Regions from separate parts of the Rhizobium sp. SAFR-030 genome, predicted to be linked through region 2. Evidence: predicted binding sites of a transcription regulator. Region 2 holds the regulator's gene; each other region holds the start of a gene.
The links. Region 2 encodes LexA, which represses DNA repair genes until DNA is damaged. Its sites were predicted from a motif close to TGTTCNNNNTGTGTTCNG; they were not measured.
Positions count from the first base shown of each region.

Region 1: recA (recombinase RecA) is a predicted target of LexA. The motif match lies at 2,935-2,952, and genes of this name have one in related genera.
Region 3: ACR65N_RS09320 (ATP-dependent helicase) is a predicted target of LexA. The motif match lies at 3,817-3,834, and genes of this name have one in related genera.
Region 4: ACR65N_RS19310 (helicase-related protein) is a predicted target of LexA. The motif match lies at 3,363-3,380, and genes of this name have one in related genera.

Region 1 is NZ_JBPFDO010000003.1:498,847-504,896, reverse strand. Features, by position in the region: gene alaS (alanine--tRNA ligase) at 1-1,561, opposite strand, end outside; gene recA (recombinase RecA) at 1,720-2,808, opposite strand; gene cckA (cell cycle histidine kinase CckA) at 3,016-5,625, opposite strand; gene ACR65N_RS11900 (flagellar biosynthetic protein FliO) at 6,000-6,050, shown strand, end outside.
Region 2 is NZ_JBPFDO010000001.1:49,588-55,637, forward strand. Features, by position in the region: gene eno (phosphopyruvate hydratase) at 1-659, opposite strand, end outside; gene kdsA (3-deoxy-8-phosphooctulonate synthase) at 978-1,823, opposite strand; gene ACR65N_RS00275 (VOC family protein) at 1,827-2,681, opposite strand; gene lexA (transcriptional repressor LexA) at 2,850-3,569, shown strand; gene ACR65N_RS00285 (hypothetical protein) at 3,550-3,954, opposite strand; gene ACR65N_RS00290 (ComEC/Rec2 family competence protein) at 4,027-6,050, opposite strand, start outside.
Region 3 is NZ_JBPFDO010000002.1:797,434-803,483, reverse strand. Features, by position in the region: gene ACR65N_RS09335 (adenylate/guanylate cyclase domain-containing protein) at 1-273, shown strand, start outside; gene ACR65N_RS09330 (ABC transporter transmembrane domain-containing protein) at 473-3,184, shown strand; gene ACR65N_RS09325 (cyclic nucleotide-binding domain-containing protein) at 3,219-3,683, shown strand; gene ACR65N_RS09320 (ATP-dependent helicase) at 3,869-5,938, shown strand; gene dinB (DNA polymerase IV) at 5,964-6,050, shown strand, end outside.
Region 4 is NZ_JBPFDO010000006.1:253,028-259,077, forward strand. Features, by position in the region: gene ACR65N_RS19310 (helicase-related protein) at 1-3,198, opposite strand, end outside; gene ACR65N_RS19315 (DUF3309 family protein) at 3,599-3,754, shown strand; gene ACR65N_RS19320 (YMGG-like glycine zipper-containing protein) at 3,796-4,050, shown strand; gene ACR65N_RS19325 (beta-ketoacyl-ACP reductase) at 4,148-4,873, opposite strand; gene ACR65N_RS19330 (acetyl-CoA C-acetyltransferase) at 4,947-6,050, opposite strand, start outside.

The sequences.
Region 1 (6,050 bases), on a different contig from region 2:
TGATCGAAAGCGTTGCCGTATCGCCGCGAATGATGCCTGTATCGCCCATCTGGCCACCCGACTCGCCGTAGAACGGCGTCTGGTTCACGATCACCTGGACCGTCTCGCCGGCAGACGCGCTGTCGACCACCGCGCCATCGCGCACGATCGCCTGGATCACGCCCTCGGCGGTCTCGGTGTCGTAGCCGAGGAATTCGGTGGCGCCGAACTTTTCCTTGAGCTCGAACCACACCGTCTCGGTCGCCTTGTCGCCGGAGCCCGACCAGCTGGCGCGTGCTTCGGCCTTCTGGCGCTGCATCGCGTCGTTGAAGCCGGTGAGGTCGACGCCGATGCCGCGGGCGCGCAGGGCGTCCTGCGTCAGGTCGAGCGGAAAGCCATAGGTGTCGTAGAGCTTGAAGGCCGTCTCGCCATCCAGCGAATCGCCGTTGGTCAGCGTATCGGTCGCATCCGACAGCAGCGACAGGCCGCGCGACAGCGTCGTGCGGAACTTGCCTTCCTCGAGCTTCAGCGTTTCGGAGATCAGCGCCTCGGCACGCAGCAGTTCCGGATAGGCGCGACCCATCTCGGACACCAGCGACGGCAAGAGCCGGTACATCAGCGGCTCGCGGGCGCCGAGCAGCTGCATGTGGCGCATGGCGCGGCGCATGATCCGGCGCAGCACGTAGCCGCGGCCTTCATTCGACGGCAGCACGCCGTCGGCGATCAGGAACGCAGACGAGCGCAGATGGTCGGCGATGACCCGGAAGCTTGCCGCCTGGTCGCCCTCGGCCTTGACGCCGACGACCTCCTCGGTGGCGCCGATCAGGGTGCGGAACAGGTCGGTATCGAAGACGCTGTGCACGCCCTGCAGGATGCAGGCCATGCGCTCCAGCCCCATGCCGGTATCGATCGACGGACGCGGCAGCGGCGTGCGCTCGCCCGGCGCCGTCTGGTCGAACTGCATGAAGACGAGGTTCCAGAATTCCAGGAACCTGTCGCCATCCTCTTCCGGCGAGCCGGGAGGCCCGCCCCAGACATGCTCACCCTGGTCGATGAAGATTTCCGAGCACGGACCGCAGGGGCCGGTATCGCCCATCTGCCAGAAATTGTCGGAGGTGGCGATGCGGATGATCTTGTCGTCGGAAAAGCCGGCGATCTTCTTCCACAGCGTCGCCGCCTCCTCGTCGTCGGCATAGACGGTGACCAGCAGCCGGTCCTTCGGCAGGTCGAACCCCTTGTTGACGAGGTTCCAGGCAAACTCGATCGCCTGCTCCTTGAAGTAGTCGCCGAACGAGAAGTTGCCGAGCATCTCGAAGAAGGTCAGGTGGCGGGCGGTATAGCCGACATTGTCGAGGTCGTTGTGCTTGCCGCCGGCGCGCACGCATTTCTGCGAGGTGGTGGCGGTCGAATAGGGACGGCTTTCGAGCCCGGTAAAGACGTTCTTGAACTGCACCATGCCGGCATTGGTGAACATCAGCGTCGGGTCGTTGCGCGGCACCAGCGGGCTCGACGACACGACCTCGTGACCGTTCTTCCGGAAGTAGTCGAGGAAGGTCGACCGGATTTCATTCACGCCACTCATGCCATGCCCTTCTAAGCCGCCTCGAACGCGGTCTTCGTCCCAAAAACCACTGGCTTTTACCGTTCCAGCCGAACCCTGTCCAGCACGACGCAAAACCGGCCGCATATCATTTCAGCGATATGCGGCCGGCTTGAATTTCAGGACTGTTGCGGATCGGATCAGGCGTCCGGTTCACCGTCGCCGTCATTGGCGTCCGGCCCACCGTTTTCCAGGAACCGCTCGGCGATCAGGCCGGCGTTCTGGCGCAGCGCCAGTTCGATCTCGTTGGCCAGCTCCGGGTTGTCGCGCAGGAAATTCTTGGAATTCTCGCGCCCCTGACCAAGCCGCTGGCTGTTGTAGGAGAACCAGGCACCGGATTTCTCGACGATCCCGGCCTTGACGCCCAGATCGACCAGTTCACCCGTCTTGGAGACGCCTTCGCCGTACATGATGTCGAATTCCACCTGCTTGAAGGGCGGCGCCATCTTGTTCTTGACCACCTTCACGCGGGTCTGGTTGCCGACCACTTCCTCGCGTTCCTTCACCGCGCCGATGCGGCGGATGTCGAGGCGCACCGAGGCGTAGAACTTCAGCGCATTGCCGCCGGTCGTGGTTTCCGGCGAGCCGAACATCACGCCGATCTTCATGCGGATCTGGTTGATGAAGATGACCATGGTCTTCGACTTCGAGATCGACGCGGTCAGCTTACGCAGCGCCTGGCTCATCAGACGCGCCTGCAGGCCGGGCAGGCTGTCGCCCATCTCGCCTTCGATTTCGGCGCGCGGCGTCAGCGCCGCGACCGAATCGACGACCAGCACGTCAACGGCGCCGGAGCGCACCAGCGTGTCGGTGATCTCGAGCGCCTGCTCGCCGGTGTCCGGCTGCGAAATCAGAAGGTTCTGCAGGTCGACGCCGAGCTTGCGGGCATAGATCGGATCGAGCGCATGTTCGGCATCGACGAAGGCGCAGATGCCGCCCTTCTTCTGGGCTTCGGCGATCGTCTGCAGCGCCAGCGTCGTCTTGCCCGAGCTTTCCGGACCATAGATCTCGATGATCCGGCCCTTGGGCAGGCCGCCGACGCCGAGCGCGATGTCGAGCCCCAGCGAGCCCGTCGATACTGTCTCGATTTCGACCACGCTCTCGTTTGCGCCCAGCTTCATGATCGAGCCCTTGCCGAAGGACCGTTCGATCTGAGAGAGTGCCGCTTCCAGCGCCTTGCTTTTGTCCACCGATTTTTCCTCTACGAGCCGCAATGAATTCTGTGCCATCTGATCCCACCTTTAGGTTATCGCAGCGGCCCTAGCAATCCAGCAGCCGGTGATCAGTATGTACACTTTTTGTTCTCATCATGCAAGAGGGCTCATGCCGTTGTTTCTCTTCCATGATCGCCTGAGCGTTCGCTTTGCGTTCCGGCCTGTGCGGAACGCCAGCTCAACGCCTGTTTAGTCCCGTCCCGGGCGTGCACGTCTGCCGCATCAGTCCTGCCGGTCGAGCATCTCGCGCACCGCCACCGCCAGCTGCTTCAGCGAGAACGGCTTGGGCAGGAAGCCGAACTTGGCATCCGCCGGCAGGTTGCGCGCAAATGCGTCCTCTGCATAGCCGGAAACGAAGATGAACTTGAGGTCGGGATAGGTCTTGCGCAGCTCCTTAAGCAGCGACGGCCCGTCCATTTCCGGCATCACCACGTCGGACACGACGATGTCGACCTTGCCCTCGAGCTCCTCCATGATCTCCAGCGCCTCGGTGCCGGAGCCTGCCTCGTGCACGGTATAGCCGCGGGTTTCAAGCATCCGCTTGCCGCCGCGGCGCACCGCCTCCTCGTCCTCGACAAGCAGCACGACCGCCGAGTTGCCGGTGAGATCGACGTCTTCGGCCGGGGCCGAGGCGATCTTCGGCTGTGCCGCGACGTCGGCGCTGGCCGAGCCCGGGCTGCCCGGTTCCGGCGTCGGCACGATCTCGGGAATGTGGCGCGGCAGGAATACCCGGAACGTCGTGCCCTTGCCGACTTCCGATTCCGGATAGATGTAGCCGCCCGACTGCTTGACGATGCCATAGACCATCGACAGGCCGAGACCGGTGCCCTTGCCGACCTCCTTGGTGGTGAAGAACGGCTCGAAGATCTTGTCCATGATCTCCGGCGGAATGCCGGTGCCGCTGTCGGCCACTTCGACCATGACGAAATCGTCGGCCGGCAGCCGCGCGCCGGCAAATGCCGCAGCCTCGGCGCCGGTCACGTTGCGGGTGCGGATGCGGATCTGGCCGCCCTGCGGCATCGCATCGCGGGCGTTGACGCAAAGGTTGATCAGCACCTGCTCGAACTGCGACAGGTCGGTGCGCACCGGCCAGAGATCACGTCCGTAATCGACGTCGAGCTTGACATTGGTGCCCGAGATCAGCCGGTCGACCAGCATCCTGAGGTCGCCCACCACGTCGGTGAGGTTCAGCACCGCCGGCCGCATCGTCTGCTTGCGCGAGAACGCCAGCAGCTGGCGCACCAGTACCGCGGCGCGGTTGGCGTTGCGCTTGATCTCCATAAGGTCGGCGAAGCTGGCGTCCGAAGGCCGCGCCTGCAGCAGCAGGTGGTCGGAGGACAGCAGGATGGCGGTCAGCACGTTGTTGAAATCGTGGGCGATGCCGCCGGCCAGCGTGCCGACCGCATTCATCTTCTGCGTCTGCGCCATCTGCGTCTCGAGCTCTTTCTGCTCGGTCGTCTCCACGGCGTAGACGATCGCCACCTCTTCCGGCGCCTCGTCGCTCTCGTCGATCACCGCATTAACGTAGAAGCGCACATGGCGGTTCTCGTCGCCCGGGTGCCGGCAGTCGATCGGCGCGATGTCGCCCTGGCGGTCCTTGGCCGCCGCCAGCGCCCGCTCCAGGTCGCCACGCGCCTGCTCGTTGACGATGGCGTCCAGCGTCGCGCCGGCCTCCACATCGTCGCGAGATACCACGCCGGCAAACAGCCGGAGGAATGGTGCGTTGATGCGCAGGATCTTGCCGTCGCCGCCGATCGAGGCGATCGCCATCGGCGTGTTGTTGAAGAACCGCGTGAAGCGCATCGCCGAGGCCGACTGGTCGGCGCCCTCGCCCTTCGGCCGGCCGAGAACGATCGTCCGGCTTTCGCCCGGCGCGCCGTCGCGCATCGACGAGACGCTGTGGACGAGGCGCACCGGCAGGCTCTGGCCGTTGCTGCGGCGCAGGTCGAGATCCAGCGTTTCGGTGCGCGTCTGGCCGGGGCCTGCCTGCACCGACTGGATCAGCGCCATGCCCTCGCCGGCCACCATGTCGGAAATCGTCATCGATCCCGGCACGAACTTGGTGAGGTCGAGGCCCAGCCATTCGGCAAGCGTCGCATTGAGGTAGAACAGCTCGCCCTTCTTGCCCGCCGAGAAGAAGCCGGCCGGCGCATGGTCGAGATAGTCGATGGCGTTCTGCAGCTCGCGGAAGAACCGCTCCTGGTCCTCGCGCTCCGAGGTGATGTCGGCGATCTGCCACACGTCATGCGGCGTCTTTTGCGTCGGCGAGGTGAGGATGCGCGCCTTCAGGCGGTACCAGTGGGCACCGGATCCGCTGGCCGAGGCGCGGCCGAGCGGCTTCAGCAGGCGGAATTCCTCGTGCCCCTCGCGGCCTTCGCGCAGTGCTGCGGTCAAGCGGTAAAGCGCTTCGGTCGCTTCGCGGTTCTTCGACAAGAGGGCTTCCAGCGACTGGGCGTTGGCCGCCTTCGTCGCACCGGTCAGCCGGCCATAGGCGGCATTGGCGTAAAGAATGCGGCTGCGCTCGTCGGTCACCAGGATGCCGTCCGGATGGCCGGCCAGGTAGCTTGCGGCAAACTCGTCGGAGCGCGATTGCGGCATCACTTCCACAAGCCCGATGATCGACGAAACGATGAAGAAGATGCCGACCATTGCCAGCACGCCGAGCACGCCCAGCACCAGTTCGTTGTCCATCGCGTCCTTGAATACCACGAAGGCGATCGACACGCCGACCAGCACCAGCGCCAGCAGGAGCAGGCGCAAGACTGTGCCACTCCGCCTGCCGCTGTCCACCAGCGGCGCGTCGTAACTGGCGGCCGGCTGCGCTTTCGACATTACACCTCGCACTTCGACCTGTCGTTCAGTGACGGCCCCGGAATCGTTCCTGACGTCTTCCATAGCAAGTTGAAGCTCCGTCAAAAAGCGTCGAGCCGCAGAAAGCCGTTGAAGACATTCATATTCCTATTGCTCAACTGCCGCCCCTCTCCATATTCGCCATTGCCGGGTGCGGCAGGCGACGAAACCTGTCGGGGGCAGACTGTATCGGCGGGCCGGCTTGCCGCGGGCTTGCGACTTGCCTAGGCTGCCGGGTGCATGCCGGTGACCGCCGATGGCCTGCCGTCGGCACCATGATCTGGCGGTTTGGTAAACCGCCTCGACGTCCAAGCCTCCCGGTGGTCGGGCAACAGGCAACCAAGGAGAAGCAGGGCATGATCGAGGAATTGATGAGCGACTACGGCGGCCGCCTGTTCATCGCGGTC
Region 2 (6,050 bases):
AAATCGAGGGCTTCCGGTGCGCTCTTCAGGCCCGGCGCAAAGCCGCCTTCGTCGCCGACATTGGTGTTGTGGCCACCGGCCGCCAGTTCCTTCTTCAGCACATGGAAGACTTCCGAACCCATGCGCACGGCGTCGCGAAGGTCTTCGGCGCCGACCGGCATGATCATGAATTCCTGGAAGTCGATCGGGTTGTCGGCATGCGCGCCGCCATTGATGATGTTCATCATCGGCACCGGCAGGAGGCGGGCGTTCGGGCCGCCGACATAGCGGAAGAGCGGCAGGCCGGTGGCTTCGGCGGCGGCCTTGGCAACGGCGAGCGAGACGCCGAGGATTGCATTGGCGCCAAGCCGCGACTTGTTTGGCGTGCCGTCGAGATCGCACATCAGGTTGTCGATGAGGATCTGGTTTTCGGCATCATGGCCGCCGAGTGCGTCGAAGATCTCGCCGTTGACCGCCTCGACTGCCTTCTCGACACCCTTTCCGTGATAGCGCGGGCCGCCGTCGCGCAGTTCGACCGCCTCGTGGGCGCCGGTGGATGCCCCGGAAGGTACCGCTGCCCGACCCATGCTGCCGTCTTCGAGATGGACGTCGACCTCGACGGTCGGGTTACCGCGGCTGTCCAGGATCTCGCGCGCGATGATGTCTGTGATGGCAGTCATGAAAGCCTCCATGCTTCAAGGTGGGTATTGGAGATGGCCTGTCTTACTGGATGATTCTAAAATTACAATGGCAGTCGCGGCGGCAGTTGCGACCATCGCTGCCGGGCCGACGGACCGTGTCGCGCCCGTCTGGCAATCTCCCCCGAACCCGGAAATCGATCCTGAGAGACATCTTTATCGTCACCCACACCCAATCTCTTGCCCACTGAAAGAAGCGGGCGGGAGGAGGTCCGTCCGTTCAACAGAAGACGTCGTCCACCTTGCGTAGACCGCCCATCTCACCCGATGTGAGACAGGCAAACTCGGAACAGCGCCGCCTCAGCGCTTGGCGACGGCGTCGAAGGCGAGCAGCGTTTCGAGAAGGCGCTCGAGGTTCTCGATGCGCACCATGTTGGGCCCGTCGGACGGCGCATTGTCCGGATCTTCATGGGTTTCGATGAAGACGCCGGCGATGCCGACGGCCACCGCCGCACGGGCAAGCGTCTCGACGAACTCGCGCTGGCCGCCACTGGAGCCGCCCTGCCCGCCCGGCTGCTGCACCGAATGGGTGGCATCGAAAATGACCGGCGCGCCAAGCGACGCCATGATCGGCAGCGAGCGCATGTCGGAGACCAGCGTGTTGTAGCCGAAGGACGCGCCGCGTTCGCAGAGCAGCACGTTCGGATTGCCGCTTTCGGTGAACTTGGCGAGCACGTTCTTCATGTCCCAAGGAGCCAGGAACTGGCCCTTCTTGACGTTGATGACCCGGCCTGTCTTCGCCGCCGCCACCAAAAGGTCCGTCTGGCGGCAGAGGAACGCCGGGATCTGCAGGATATCGACCGTCTGCGAGACGATGGCGCACTGCTCTTCCGTGTGGATGTCGGTGAGCACCGGAAAGCCGAATTCGGCCTTCAGGTCGGCAAAGATCTCCATCGCCGCATCGATGCCGATGCCACGCGGACCGTTCAGCGACGTGCGGTTCGCCTTGTCGAAGGACGACTTGTAGACAAGGCCAATATCGAGCCGATCGCAGATTTCCTTGATCCGGCCAGCCATCATGAAGGCATGGTCGCGGCTTTCCATCTGGCACGGTCCGCAGATCAGCGACAGCCGGCCACTGTTGGAAAACATGACGCGGGACGAGCCCTCGCCGACAGCAACCTCTGCATTGGCGCTCACGCCCATGATCTACTCCTCGAAAACGAACGAAACGCCCTGACCGGGCGCCGGCGCCACGGTGATACGGTGCGGCGTCCTCACATATGGGAGGTGATTATCAGCCAGCAACAGCTCTGTCACCGTCAGATCGGCGACATGGAAGACGACCGCCGCCGCCTTCACCGCCCTATCGGCTCCACTCGCGGTTTCCGCTCCGGCGACGAGGCGAATGCGCGCATTGGCAAGCGTGAAGGCCGTCTCGTCCGCTTCGCTGAAGCCAGCCGCGTGCGTCACCGTCTCGATGCGCTTGACCAGATCATCGGGTGCGGCACCGTGCAGCAACACCTCGCGCAACGCCACCACACCGTTCTCGTGCCGCTCCAGCACCGAGCGATCGGCCGGCAACGGGTTGATCCTTTGGCAGCTGAACAGGAAGAACAGGTCGCTTCCCAGATCGGCAAAGGTCAGCTGGAAGCTTGCCGTGACGGGTGCCCCTTCCGCGGTCAACGCCTGCCGCGAGAAACCGAGCATGTCGCCGGCTGAAATGCCCGCCCGCAGGAAGCGCTCGTGATCGGCGGCAGCATCAGTGCTCGACACGACGATCGCCGAGAGGCCCTCCAGCCGGCCGCCGCGAAACCGCGCGTCGCGTCCGGTGAAGACATTGCCGCCTCGCACGCTCTCGCCGACCAGAGAAGCGTCGCGGATGACGAGCGGCTCGAGATAGGTGCCGTCCGCCAGGAATACGCAGGCATTCGATGTGCCGAAGGGATGATCCGCCTGCCGGGCGACGGTGAAGCCGAGCGCCTCGAGCCGCTCCCGCGAGGTCTGCAGCGATTCGATGGGCAAGACCAGATGATCGATCGCGCGCGGCCTGTCACTGTCCATCTTCCATGCCTCCAGCCTCGATTGCCGTCCGTTTTACCGCGCATCAGGGCGAAGTCGAAGCAGAAAATCCGTGATGAGCCTGCGTTCACCGGATCTTAGGCACTTGCGGAACACATGTGGAACAGATAGTGTTCGTTCTGGATTTGTTTCCTTCAGGGGGTCGCCGCCATGCTCACGCGCAAACAGCAGGAACTGCTTCTGTTCATTCACGAACGGATGAAAGAATCAGGCGTGCCGCCGTCTTTCGACGAGATGAAGGACGCGCTCGAGCTGGCATCCAAGTCGGGCATCCACCGGCTGATCACGGCGCTGGAAGAGCGCGGTTTCATCCGCCGGCTGCCGAACCGGGCTCGCGCGCTGGAAGTGATCAAGCTGCCGGAAGCCTATTCCGCAGCACCGCAGCCGCGCCGCGGCTTTTCGCCGAGCGTCATCGAGGGAAGTCTCGGCAAGACGCAAGCACCCTCGGCCGCCCGCCCCGTCGCCATCCCCGCCAATGATGCGACCTCCGCCTCCGTCCCTGTGATGGGACGGATCGCTGCCGGCGTGCCGATTTCGGCGATCCAGAACAACACGCACGAAATCAGCGTGCCGATGGAGATGCTTGGGCCGGGCGAGCATTACGCGCTCGAGGTCAAGGGCGATTCGATGATCGAGGCCGGCATCCTCGACGGCGATACCGTCGTCATCCGCAACGGCAGCACGGCAAGCCCGGGCGATATCGTCGTGGCGCTGGTCGACGACGAAGAAGCGACGCTGAAGCGTTTTCGCCGCAAGGGTGCCTCCATCGCGCTGGAGGCTGCAAACCCGGCTTACGAGACGCGTATCTTTTCCGCAGACCGCGTCAAGGTTCAGGGCAAGCTCGTCGGCCTCATCCGCCGCTATCACTGATCATCCGCGCCAACCGCTCGGGTAGCTGCTCGTCCATGCTGCGCGTGCGCCAGTCGTAGGCGCGATGCTGCGTCCACGGGCGCCGGATGCCGGTCATCGCCGCGTGCAGGTGCCAGCTTTCCGGATCGCGGCTGGCGGCGAAATCGATCTCGACGGCGCCTGTTCGTCTGAGGCTGGCGCCGTTCAGCATCAGCGCGTTCGAGCGGCACGTGTCGAAACGGGCGCGCGGTGCGATGACGAGGTCCGCCGTATCGCAGGCAGGCCCGGCATAGCGCGCGTCATCGACCCAGGCGATGCGATTGCCTGATGCGCTTCGCAGCAGACAGATTTTCTGGCCGAGGCAGACGAACCGGTCGGGAGGCGCGCCGGCGAATGTGTCCTGCATCAGTGCCCGGGCGGACGCCAGTCCTTCGCGGGTCAGCGGTTGCGGCCTCGCGGCGGCGGCAGGTTTGGCTATCTAGTTGGTCGTCGCAGTTGCGTCGGGGCTGGCTGTCGGGTTGCTCTTCGTCGTCTCAGGCGTCGGCTCGGTGTTTGCCGCGGGCACAGGGTGCCCCGCTGGCTGCTGTTTCGCTGCCGGCACGGGGTTTGCCGCCGGCTCGGGAGGCGCGTCTCGGCGCTCGGGGCTGTTCATCTCGCCCAGTTGCAGGGCGCTTTCCCACTGCCGGTAGAGGAAGGCTGGCGGGCGCGGCCGGTTGAGGCTGGCGCTAGTTCCGTCTATCGCCGCCACCAGTGCGCCATCCTCTGAAATCAGCAGGTCGGGGTTCTTCTTCGATGGCTCGACCATGCCGACCAGCAGCAGACCTGCGCCGAGAGGAACGAGGCCGAGCAGCGCCAGGCGCGTCCGCAGGAGCACCAGCAGCAGCAGGCCGACAGTCGTCAGCGGCAGGAACCACGGCGGCGTGCGGCCAACCACCATGTTTCCGCCCCAGGAGGCGACCTCGGTGGCAATGGCGATGACCATGCCCGAGCCCAGGCCCATGAGGGCGAAGAACGGCTTGTCGAGACCGAGAGGCATCGCCAGCATGCCGAGCAGGCCGGCGGGCATGACGACCAGCGAGACCACCGGCATCGCCGCCAGATTGGCGACGAGCCCGTATCCCGTCAGCTGGTGAAAGTGGCTGACCGAAAAGATCGCCGTCGACAGGCCGCCGATCAGTGAGGTGATGAAGGTCCCGCTCACCATCGTCCAGAGGCTTGTGAGGCCGCGTGCAGTCAAACCCGTGGCCAGCGGTCGCGTGTCATGGTCCTGCCGTGCCCGCCGCGCCGTCCAGCCTGCGTAACCGGCGACGAGCGCCGCGGTTGCGGCAAACGACATCTGGAAGCTCGGGCCGAGGACGGCGGAGGGCGACAGGATCATGATCACCAGCGCCGCCAGGGCGATGTTGTGGAGGCTGATCGACGGGCGGTCGAAGAACACGGCAGTCAGCATGATCGCCATCATCAGGTAGGCGCGCTCGGCGGAAACGCCGAAGCCGGAGATGACGTAGTAGAGCGTGACCAGCAGCAGCGCGCCACCGGCGGCAATCTTCTTCGTCGGCAGAGCCTGCGCCAGCGGCGGCGAGAGGCTGAGGAGGATACGCAGGCCGACAAAGCAGATGCCGGCGGCAAGCGCCATGTTGAGGCCGGAGATGGCAACGATATGGGCAAGGCCGGCCATCCTGAGCGCGGTCACCGCTTCGCTGGAGATCGCCCGGCGTTCATCGGTGACGATGGCTGCGGCGAAGGCGCCCGCATCTCCGGGTACGAAGCTGCGGATCCGGTCGCCGACCATGCCGCGCAGCGAGTAGAGCGACATCTGCGCCCGCTCGGCAAGACTCAGGTCCGCCGCCGGCCCGCCGGCCTGCGGCTTGCCGTAAAAATAGCCCACCGCGCCGATCCCGTCGAAGAAAGCGGCAAAGCCGAAATCCGTCAGCCCGGGCAGTGCCGGACCCGACGGAGGCGAGAGCCGTGCCCGACCGGTCAGCACCATCCCCGGCGCGATGCTCGCCTCCTGCCCCCTTGCCAGCACCGCCACCCGGTCCGGCGGGCGAACGAGTTGCGGATCTCGGGTGGCAGTCAGCCGCACCACATAGCGCCAGCTTCCATCGCCGGCCGCCTCGCGTCGCTCGACGATGCCTTCGATCCTGGTCGTCACCGCGCTGTCGAGCACCTGTGTCGTCTGCCGCCAGGTCTCCAGCGCCGCAAGCCCCATGCCGGCGATGATAAAGGCGAGCGCCGCCACACCGCGTGCCGTCCCCTGCAGGCCGCGGGCAGCGGCGACTGGCGCCAGGAGGAGCAAGGGGACTGCGAGCCAGCCGACAAATGCCGGCGGTTCCAGGGGCAGTCCGAACCAGAGGAGAATGCCGAGCCCCAGCAGCAGCGGAACGGCGAGAAACAGCCGCCCATGGGCGATTTCTTCGGCACCGAGCGCTCCCAGGCGAAGCACCGCCTGCCGCCCAGAGGCAAGCCGAAGGTGGGTGTTCGGCCAGGATTTTACCGAGG
Region 3 (6,050 bases), on a different contig from region 2:
ATCGCCAGCAAGGCATTTTCCGGTTACGCGCGTGGCGACTGGTCGATGCTTGGCGTCGAAAAACTGCGTGGCGTGCGCCAGAAGGTGACGATCCTCACGCCGGATACGGTGCAGAAGTCGCTCGCCTCGGACGTGCGTGTCGAAGAGGCCGTCGCCGACCTGCGCCGCAATGCGCTGTCGGAAGCCGAACGGCTGATTCTCCTGCACCGCGACAGCGCGCAGGGCGGCCAGAAGCGGCAGTCCGCCACCTGGTTGAACCGGCTGCTGCCCTGACCGCCGCCAGCCGCCGGCGCATTCCGCCGAGGTGGTGAGGCGCGACTAGCTCCGTTGCCCCCGGATGTTTTCCCGGCGGTTCGCGTGCAGTGCTTTTTTCGATTGCTTTCCCGCCCGGACGCGGCTCAAATCGGTAGGCTTGCGTCACGGGACGGAGCGGGACTGAAGCACCAGGCCAACGAGGATATGTCTGACCCGGATGGAAAAGAGCCTCACGCGTTACATCTGGTCCAATACCTATAGTCAGCAAATCTGGATCCTGCTCGTCGTCGCAGCGTCGATGATTCCCTACTTCCTCGCCTTCGATCTTCCCAAGCAGATCGTCAACGGCCCGATCCAGGGGCAAGGCTTCGAGGATGTCGCCGCCACCAAGCCGTTCATGGACATTGCCTTCGACCTGCCGCTGGTCGGGCATCTTCAGCTGTTCGACGGGATTGAGCTTGACCGTGTGGAGACGCTGATGGCGCTGAGCGGCGTCTTCCTGGCGCTGGTCGTGCTCAATGGCCTGTTCAAGTTCTATATCAACACGTTCAAGGGCCAGCTCGGCGAACGCATGCTGCGGCGCATCCGCTTCGAGCTTGTCGACCGGATCCTGCGTTTTCCTCCCATCTACTTCAAGCGCGTCAAATCGGCGGAGATTTCGTCGATGATCAAGGACGAGGTGGAGCCACTCGGCGGGTTTACCGGCGACGCCTTTGTCCAGCCGGCGCTGCTCGGCGGCCAGGCGCTGACGGCGCTGTGCTTCATCATCGTCCAGAACTTCTGGCTCGGCATGATCGCCGCCGGCATCGTCTGCGTGCAGGCCATCATCATCCCGCGCATGCGCAAGCGGCTGCTGGAACTTGGCCGGCAACGCCAGCTGACGGCACGGCAGCTTTCGGGCCGCGTCGGCGAGATCGTCGACGGCATCCACACCATCCACGGGCACGATACGTCGAACCTCGAACGGGCCGATATAGCAGCCCGCCTAGCGCTGATCTTCACCATCCGCTACGACCTCTACCAGTGGAAATTTCTGGTCAAGTTCATCAATAATTTCCTCGCCCAGCTGACACCGTTCCTGTTCTACGCGATTGGCGGCTACCTGGCGCTCCAGGGACGGCTCGACATCGGCCAGCTGGTGGCGGTGATCAGCGCCTACAAGGACCTGCCGGGGCCGCTCAAGGAACTCATCGACTGGGATCAGGCTCGCCAGGACGTGCAGGTGAAATATGCGCAGGTGGTCGAGCAGTTCGATGTCGACGGACTGGTCGCACCGCAGGTGCAGGACGTGGTTGCGACAGCCATTCTGCCACTCTCGCATCCGCTGGTCGTCTCCAACCTGACGCTTGCCGACGACAGCGGCGCACGGCTTCTCAATCACGTCTCGCTGGAGATCGAACCGGACGAGACGGTCGCTTTGGTCGGACCGAATGGCGGGGGCGCCGAGGCACTGGCCGAAGCGCTCGGACGGATCGTCTGGCCGATGTCGGGAAGAATCACCATCGATGGCAAGGACATGCTGGAGCTGCCCGAATCGGTCACCGGGCGCCGCATCTCCTTCGTCTCGTCGGACGTCTACTTCTTCCACGGCACGCTTCGCGACAACCTGCTGTACGGGTTGAAGCATGCGCCGCTGACCGAGGTGGAGTATGGCGGCGCGAAGGCCCGCGGCTACAAGCGCGGGCTGATGGAATCGCAGCGTTCCGGCAATCCGGTGCTTGATCTCAACAGCGACTGGATCGACTACTCGGCAGCCGGCGCAAGCGGACCCGACGATCTGCTCAAGGTCATCCGACCGGTGCTGAACGCCGTGCTGATCCTTCAGGACATCTTCGACCTGGCGCTGCGCTCGCAGGTGGACGTCGCATCGCATCAGGCGCTGACGGATCGCATCGTCGAAGTGCGCTCGGCGCTGCGGCGGCGCCTCGAGGACGAGGACCTGCAGGATGTGGTCGTGCCCTTCCAGCCGAGCGAGTACAACAGGCACGCCACGGTCGGCGAAAACCTGCTGTTCGGTACGCTGAAGCCGCTGGTGACGCGCCGGATGCTGGCGACCCATCCGCATTTCCGGGCGGTGATGGCCGAAAGCGGGCTCTCCGACGAACTCTATCAGGTCGGGCTTGCGATCGCAGAGAATGCCGTCGAGCTGTTCCGCGACCTGCCGCCCGACCACCCCTTCTTCAACCAGCTGACCTTCATGACGCCGGACGACCTGCCGACCTACGAGGCACTGCTGCAGAAGCTGCAGGGGACGACAGTCGACGAGGCATCGTCGGAAGACCGCAGCAGCATCATCCGGTTGAGCTTCTCCTACATCGAACCGCGGCACCGCTTCGGCCTGATGACAGAGGAACTGATGGCGAAGATCGTCGCTGCACGGCAGCAGTTCTACAACGACATCCCGCAGGATCTCGCCGATAACATCGAACGCCACGACCCGCAGAAGTTCTCCGATTCCGCCTCGCTGATGGACAATGTGCTGTTCGGCCGGCTGGCCTATCAGGAGGCGGACACCTCGGATCGCATCCGCCAGATCATCCGCGACATTTTCGTTGAGCTGGATCTCGAGGACAATGTCCTGTCGATCGGCCTCGATTTCGACGTCGGCGCCCAGGGACGCAGGCTGACCAACGTCCAGCGGCAGAAGCTCAATCTGGCACGGGCTCTCTTGAAACGCTCCGACTACTTCATCTTCAACCGGCCGCTGTCAGCACTCGACCAGCGCGTCCAGAACGGCATCGTTTCCCATATCCTCAACGACCTGCACGAGGACGGAAAGCGTCCGTCGATCATCTGGGTGCTGCCGAATACGGACTGCGCAGAACTTTTCGACCGTATTGTTGTTCTTGAAGGTGGCAATCTTGTCGAAACCGGCAGTTTCGAGGAGCTGAAGCATCAAAATGGGATGTTCAAGCAGCTACTATCGTAATATCGTTTCTTGGGGCAGGGAAAGGTAGAGTGCGATGCTATTGAAGGATGAGGTCGACATGCTGCGGCGCGTGCCGCTGTTTTCGCAGATCGCTCCGGCCAAGTTGAAGCTGCTTGCATTTGCTTCCGAACGTCTGAGCTGCCGCGAAGGCCAGAACCTCTTCCGCCAGGGCGATGCCGGCGATGCTGCCTATGTCATCCTGTCGGGCCATGCCGATGTTCTCGTACAGGCGCCGAGCGGCGAGCTGAAAGTGGCTGAACTCGAGCAGAACTCGATCGTCGGCGAGATCGCCATCCTTTGCGACGTGTCGCGTACGGCGACCGTGCGTGCGACGACCCGGCTTGAGGTGCTGAAAATCAGCAAGGAGAACTTTCTCGAGCTGATGAGCGACTTCCCCGACATGGCGGTCGAGATCATGCGGGTACTGGCCGACCGTCTCAACCAGACCACCGCCGAACTGACCGTTGCCCGAAGCCGCGAACCCAGCCTGGCGACCTGAACGTTTCGACCCGCCGACGCCGCCGTTGATCCGCTGGATCCGCTGGAAGCTTGTCCACGAGCGCTGAAGCGCGTTGCCCGTCGATCGGTTCTCCCCCAGGATTTTCGAGCCTTGTAGATCTGCGTGTTGATCACGTTCCTTTTATGTTCTAATCCTCGTCCGATGATGCGGATGCAGGAACAGCAATGAGCGCGGCCTATCTCGACAAACTCAACGACCGGCAGCGGCTGGCCGTCGAGCATGGCATTTCCGAAGGCGGCGGCGCCAGCGCAAGACCGCTGCTCATCATCGCCGGCGCTGGCTCCGGCAAGACCAATACGCTGGCGCACCGGGTCGCCCACCTGATCGTCAACGGCGCCGACCCGCGTCGCATCCTGCTGATGACCTTTTCCCGCCGGGCCGCTTCCGAGATGACCGGGCGGGTGCAGCGCATCTGCCGGCAGGTGCTCGGCGCCAACGCCTCAGTCATGACCGACGCGCTGGCCTGGGCCGGCACGTTTCACGGCATCGGCGCGCGGTTGCTGCGCATGTATGCCGAGCAGATTGGCCTCGACGTCGATTTCACCATCCACGACCGCGAAGACAGCGCCGACCTGATGAACCTCGTCCGTCACGAACTCGGCCTGTCGAAGACCGACAGCCGCTTCCCGACCAAGGGTACGTGCCTGGCGATCTATTCGCGCGTCGTCAATTCCGAGAGCAGCATCCACGAGGTGCTGAAGACCTCCTACCCCTGGGTTACCGGGTGGGAGGCGCAGTTGAAGGAGCTGTTCGCTGCCTATGTGGAGGCCAAGCAGATCCAGAACGTCCTCGATTACGACGACCTCCTCCTCTACTGGGCGCAGATGGTGTCGGATCCCGATCTCGCCGACGATATCGGTGCCCGCTTCGACCACGTGATGGTTGACGAATATCAGGATACCAACCGGCTGCAGGCGTCCATCCTGCTGGCGCTGAAGCCCGATGGTCGCGGCCTGACGGTGGTCGGCGACGACGCGCAGTCCATCTATTCCTTCCGTGCCGCGACTGTTCGCAACATCCTCGATTTTCCGAAATCTTTCCCGGCAGATCATGCGGACATTGTAACGCTCGACCGCAACTACCGCTCGACGCAACCGATCCTCGCCGCTGCCAACGGCGTGATTGACCTCGCACGCGAGCGTTTCACGAAGAACCTCTGGACGGAGCGCGAATCCGAACAGCGGCCGCTGCTGGTCACGGTGAAGGACGAGACCGAGCAAGGCGCGTATATCGTCGAGCAGGTGCTCGCCAATCGCGAGATCGGCATGACGCTGAAGAACCAGGCGGTTCTGTTCCGCTCTTCCAATCACAGCGGCGCACTGGAAGTCGAACTGACGCGCCGCAACATTCCCTTCGTCAAGTTCGGCGGCCTCAAATTCCTCGACAGCGCGCATGTGAAGGATCTGCTGGCAACGCTGCGGTTCGCCCAGAACCCGCGCGACCGGGTGGCCGGCTTCCGGCTCCTGCAGATGCTGCCCGGCATCGGCCCGCAGACTGCCGGCAAGATCCTCGACACGATCACCGCCGATGCCGAGCCGCTCATGTCGCTTGCCGAAATTCCGCCGCCGCCGAAGACCGGCGAGGCCTGGACCTCCTTCGTCGATCTGGTCACGACGCTGCGCAAGGCCGATGCCGGCTGGCCCGGCGAGATGGAGGCGGCGCGTCTCTGGTACGAGCCGCATCTCGATCGCATCCACGAGGATGCAGATACGCGCAAGGCCGATCTGCTGCAGCTGGAACAGATCGCCGCCGGATACCATAACCGCGAGCGCTTCCTCACCGAGCTGACGCTCGATCCGCCGGATGCGACGAGCGACCAGGCGGGCGTGCCGCTTCTCGACGAGGACTACCTCATCCTGTCGACGATCCATTCCGCCAAGGGCCAGGAGTGGCGCGCAGTGTTCATGCTCAACTGCGTCGATGGCTGCATCCCCTCCGACCTCGGCGCCGGCACGACGGCGGAGCTCGAAGAAGAACGCCGGCTTCTCTATGTCGGAATGACGCGCGCCCGCGACAGCCTGACCCTGATCACCCCGCAGCGGTTGTTTACCCACGGCCAGAACAGTCAGGGTGATCGCCACGTCTATGCTTCGCGAACCCGTTTCATCCCCGCCACCTTGCTGCAGTTCTTCGAAACGACGAGCTGGCCGAAAGTCAGCGCCGCCGCGTCCGAGCGCAGCGCCCGGCAGATCCGCATCGATGTCGGCGCCCGCATGCGGTCGATGTGGAAATAGCACCATGGGGTCTGCAGCCGCTCCCATGACGAATGACGCGCAGACGCCGACCACAGAGGTGGGCGGCGGCCGGCAGAGAAAGATCATCCATGTCGACATGGACGCCTTCTAT
Region 4 (6,050 bases), on a different contig from region 2:
CATTTGCTCCTTGAGAGCAGCCAGCTTGGCGAACGGTGAATCCGGATCGATCGGCTTTTCCTTGCGCGGCGGACGAGCCTCGAAGCGAGCCGGCTGCGCAGTCTTCTGCCGATCGTTGCGATCGTTCCTGTCGTTACGGTCGCCGCGTGGCGGACGATCGCCCTTGCCGTCGGGCCGGCGGTCGCCGCGCGGCTTGCCGCCGTTGCGATTGCCACCATCCCGCTGACCGCCTTCACGCTGGCCACCCTCGGCACCACGTGCTGCGTGTTCGGTACGCTCTCCGCCGCCGCGACGATCATCGCGTCGACCTTCGCCCGGTGCGCGGTTGGCAGCCGCCCGGCGTTCTCCCTGCGGACGACCACCGCGCTGGTTTTCGCTACGTCCGCCACCCGGACGCCACAGCAGAACCGGCTTGGGTTCTTCTTCGGCGACAGGCTCGGACGCCGGTGCCGGTTCGGCATCGGTCGTCTCGGCCGCAGGAACGGCCTCGACGTCTGCTGCAGCTGCGGCGGCTTGATCAGCGGCCGGCGCTTCGGCTGGAGCTTCAGGCTCCGCGCCAGCGACGGCTTCGACCTGCGGTTCGGAGGCAGCATCTTCCGCGGCGGTTTCGGCGACCGCTTCCGGCGCCTGAGCCTCGTCGGTCGCAACATCCGCACTGTCAGCATCGTCAGCTTCGGAGGCCGGCGCCGTTTCTGCCGAGGCTTCTGCCGCGGGGGCAGCGCTTGCGGCGCTTGCCGACTGGCCGGCGAGGAAGGCCTGCGCCTCTTCCGGCTTTACCGCATCGGCGCGGTAGCCGAGACCTTTGAGAATTTCCTCCATGTCGTCCGGCGTCGCGCCGAGAATGGAGAGCATGGCGGTCGTCGTGGTGAAGCGTCGCCCATCATAGGCGCCTTCCGGACGCTGGCCGTTGCCCGGCTTCCACTGCAGGAGCGGCCGGATGAGATCGGCGAGACGTTCGAGGATATCGACGCGCACGGCACGCTTGCCGAGGAAGCGGAAGCCGGCGAGCTTGTAGAAGTTGCGCTCGAAGGTCGGATCGGTGACCACCGAGGTCCGGCCGGCTGCCAGCGCCGGGATGAGATCGCCATAGCCCGGCTTGTCGAGACCGTCGTTCTTCAGCGCCCAGAGCAGCGTGATCAGTTCGGCCGGGGCCGGCTTCAGCAGCGCCGGCATGAAGATATGGTAGGCGCCGAAGCGGATGCCGTAGCGGCGCATCGAGGCGCGCGCATCCTGATCAAGCGTCTTGACGTCGTCGGCAACGTCGCGCCGGAAGAGGACACCGAGATTTTCGACGAGCTGGAACGCGAGCCCCTTGGCAAGCCCCTGCAGGTCTTCGGCACGCGACAGATCGTCGAGCGGCTTCAGGACCGTGGCGATGTGATGATTGACGAAGCGCTCGAGGCGAGCAGCCACGTGATCGCGGGCATTGCCGGTCAACTGCTCGTCGGCGAGCAGGATGAGACGCGGATGCATGATGTGATCGCCGGCCGCGAGCTTTGCCACCGGATCACCGAGCCAGCGGACGAAACCGTCCGAGCCGACGGCGATGTCGCTATTGCCGCAAGCATAGAGCCGCGCAGCGCGAGCCTCGAACTCCAGCGACAGGGCCTTCTGGGCAGCCGTCTGCACAGCCTTGGCATCCGGCCCTTCGGCACCGGAAACAGGCGTAAACCGGAAACCGGCTAGTTGACCGACGTGGTGTCCCTCGACGAAGACATCCCCATTCACACTGATTTCAGCTTCCAGCATCGCATTCTCTCTCAGGCGCTTCATGAGCACAGATGTCCTGCGATCAACAAAGCGTTTCGTCAACCTTTCATGTAGCGCGTCCGACAACCTGTCTTCGATTTCCCGTGTCTTTTCTTGCCAGTGTGTCGGATGCGCCAACCAACCCGGACGGTTGGAGACATAAGTCCATGTTCTGATCTGGGCGATGCGGGCGGACAGCGTATCGATCTCGCCGTCGGTCCGATCGGCCCGCTGCACCTGCGTCGCCATGAAGTCTTCGTTCACCGCGCCTAGCCGCACAAGATCGGAAAATATCGTCGAAATCAGGTCGGCATGCTGTGCCGGCGTGATGCGCCGGTAATCGGGAAGCGCGCAGGCTTCCCACAGCTTCTCGACATTCTCGGGCGTCGTCGCGGCATCGATGATCTCGGGATAGCGCGACAGATAGTCGAGCGCCTGGCTGTCCGTCGCCGGCAAGGCGCGGGTCAGGCCGTGGACGGTCGGCGTCGCATCGAGGCTGGCACGCAGGTCGCGGATGGAGGAAAAGTTGAGCGCCTTGGAGCGCCACTGCAAGACCTTCACCTGGTCAAAGTGGTGGCTCTGGATGCGCTCCACCAGGTCTTCGTCGAACGGCGCTACCTGGCCAGTCACCCCGAACGTGCCATCCCGCAGGTGGCGGCCGGCGCGGCCAGCAATCTGGCCCATTTCGCCGGCATTGAGATTGCGGAACTGGTATCCGTCGAACTTTCGATCCTGGGCAAAGGCGACGTGATCGACATCGAGGTTGAGGCCCATGCCGATTGCATCGGTCGCCACCAGATACTCGACGTCGCCGGCCTGGTAGAGACCGACCTGGGCATTTCGAGTGCGAGGCGACAGCGCACCGAGGACCACCGCCGCCCCGCCGCGCTGACGGCGGATCAGTTCGGCGATCGCATAGACCTCGTCGGCCGAAAAGGCGACGATGGCGGTGCGCTGCGGCAGGCGGGTGATCTTTTTCTGCCCCGCATAGAAGAGGGTGGACAGGCGGGGGCGCTCGACGACGGTGATGCCGGGCAGCAGACGCTCAAGGATCGGCCGCATGGTGCCGGCGCCGAGAAGCAGGGTCTCTTCCCGTCCGCGCAGATGCAGGATCCGGTCGGTGAAGATGTGCCCCCGCTCAAGATCGCCAGCGAGCTGAACCTCGTCGATGGCGACGAACGCCGCCTTCGTCTCGCGCGGCATGGCCTCGACGGTACAGACCGAAAACCGTGCCAGATGCGGGGTGATCTTTTCTTCGCCGGTGATCAGCGCGACGTTGTGGTGCCCGACCTTCTCGACCAGCCGGCCATAGACCTCGCGCGCCAGGAGACGCAGCGGCAGGCCGATCACGCCGGATCCGTGAGCAACCATGCGCTCGATGGCATAATGGGTCTTGCCGGTATTGGTCGGGCCGAGAACCGCGGTAACGCCGCGGCCACTCAAGATCATGGGCTGGGAATTCAAAAGCTCTGTCCGCACATCGTCTGAAGCCGCCGCGACGATGCGGCTGACACCTCACACATGGCGTTTCGAACCGGCGATGGCAAGCCGCAAGGGCTCAGGAGTGACGGCGGCAACGGAAATCCTGCCAGTTTTCTCGATGCGTGCACGTTCGGAACAGCGGGCGAACAAAGCACGGACGAATCGCTGACTCTCCTGAGTCACCCTTTGTTCCGCGCGGCTACTATGCAGGAACCGGAAGCAAGCCGACTAGGCCTCACTGGGGCAGGCAGTTTCGTTGTGCCATCTACAGTGATTTTGTGGCGTCACATAAATCGGACATCGGCTTGGAACAAAATCGCAGTGGTCACGTTTTCGCCGCACAAACCAACGTGTTGGAGAAGTTCGAATGCTCGGGACCATTTTGCTGATCATTGTCATTCTGCTCTTGATCGGCGCCCTGCCGAACTGGGGTCATAGCCGCAGCTGGGGTTATGGCCCGTCGGGCGGTCTCGGTCTCGTCGTCCTCATACTGATCATTCTGCTCCTGATGGGCAGAATCTAAAGTTTGCAAAACTCGATTATAACAGGGAAGGAAAGCCTCACATGAAAAAGATCCTCGCCGTTGCAGCCATGGTTGGCATGCTCGCATCGTGCACCTCGACCGAAAGAGGCACGGCCATCGGTGCCGGCACGGGTGCCGTCGTCGGCGGTGCCGTGACCAACAGCTGGGGTGGTGCAGCAGTAGGCGCCGTTGCCGGCGGCCTGGTTGGCGCCGCTGTCGGCGAGTCGCAGAAGCGTCAGGGCTATTGCGTCTACCGCGATCGCTACGGCCGCAACTACGAAGCTCGTTGCCGCTAAGCGATAACGCTGTCTAGAAAAGAGACCGGTGTGCCCCCGCATGCCGGTCTCTTTTTGTCTTCTGCCTGGAGATCCGCGCACGAGGACGCCTAGTGGATCAGGTAAAATACTGGCCGCCATTGGCGCTGATCGTCGAGCCGGTGATGAAACCGGCGTCGTCGGAAACCAGGAATACGACGCAGCGTGCGATCTCTTCCGGTCTTCCAAGCCTGCCGACCGGGATCTGCGGCAGGATCCGCTCGTTCATTACCTTCTCGGGTACCGCCAGCACCATTTCTGTTGCCGTATAGCCGGGGCAGACGGCATTGACGGTGATGTTCTTCGCCGCCCCTTCGAGCGCCAGCGACCGGGTAAAGCCGAGATCTCCTGCCTTGGCCGCCGAATAATTGACCTGCCCCATCTGGCCCTTCTGTCCGTTGATCGAGGAAATGTTGACGATGCGTCCGAAGCCCCGCTCGCGCATGCCTGGCCAGACCGGATGCGTCATGTTGAAGAGGCCGCTGAGATTGGTGGCGATCACCGCGTTCCAATCATCTGGCGTCATCTTGTGGAACATCGTGTCGCGGACGATGCCGGCGTTGTTGACGAGGATCTCTACCGGACCGATCTGCGCCTCGACCTCGCCGATCCCCGTGACGCAGGCCTCGTAGGACGACACGTCCCACCTGAAGACGGGGATGCCGGTCTCCTCCTGGAAGGCGAGTGCCCGCTGCTCGTTGCCGGCATAATTGGCCGCGACGCTGTAGCCCGCCGCCTTCAGCGCCTTCGAGATTGCCGCTCCGATACCGCGCGTGCCACCGGATATCAACGCCACTCTGGTCATGCAGCATCTCCCCCTTGCGGTTGCGACGCGCGACCCGTGCCGCGCGGTCGTCTCGATCCGGCAGCCGGTCCGGCTACAGCGCTTCCAGGCACATGGCGACACCCATGCCGCCGCCGATGCAGAGCGTTGCCAGCCCCTTGCGGGCGCCGCGCCGCTTCATTTCGAACAGCAGCGTGTTGAGCACCCGCGCACCCGATGCACCGATCGGATGGCCGATGGCGATCGCCCCGCCGTTGACGTTGACGATCGACGGATCCCAGCCCATGTCCTTGTTGACGGCACAGGCCTGTGCGGCGAAGGCTTCGTTGGCTTCCACCAGATCGAGATCGGCGGCCGACCAGCCGGCCTTTTCCAGCGCCTTGCGCGAAGCCGGGATTGGCCCGGTGCCCATGATCTGCGGATCGACGCCGGCAGTCGCCCAGGACACGATGCGCGCCATCGGCGAAATCCCGCGACGGACGGCCTCTTCCTCGGTCATCATCACCGTGGCCGCCGCACCGTCATTGATGCCGGAGGCGTTGGCCGCCGTCACGGTGCCATCCTTGTCGAAGGCCGGGCGCAATTTCGTCATGCTGTCGAGCGTCACGCCGGCGCGGATATATTCGTCGGCGTCGACGGTTACGTCTCCCTTGCGGCCCTTGATGACGAACGGCACGATCTCGTCCTGAAAACGGCCGGCCTTCTGCGCGGCTTCCGCCTTGTTCTGCGAGGCGACGGCAAACTGGTCCTGCTCGTCGCGCGAGAGCTGCCACTGGCGGGCGATGTTTTCGGCGGTGATGCCCATGTGATAGCCGTAGAAGGCGTCGGTCAGGCCGTCCTTGATCATCGTGTCGATCAGCTTCATGTCGCCCATCTTGGTGCCGCCGCGCAGATGCGCGCAGTGCGGGGCCATGGACATCGATTCCTGACCACCGGCGACGATGATCTTTGCATCGCCGAGCGCGATCTGCTGCATTCCGAGTGCCACAGCCCGCAGGCCGGAGCCGCACAGCTGGTTGACGCCCCAGGCCGTCGTCTCCTGCGGCACGCCGGCCTTCATCGCCGCCTGGCGGGCCGGGTTCTGGCCCTCGCCTGCCGGCAGCACCTGACCGAGGATGACCTCGTCGACATCCGCCGCCTCGACACCTGCACGCTCCAGAGCCGCCTTGATGGCCACAGCCCCCAGTTCGTGCGCTGC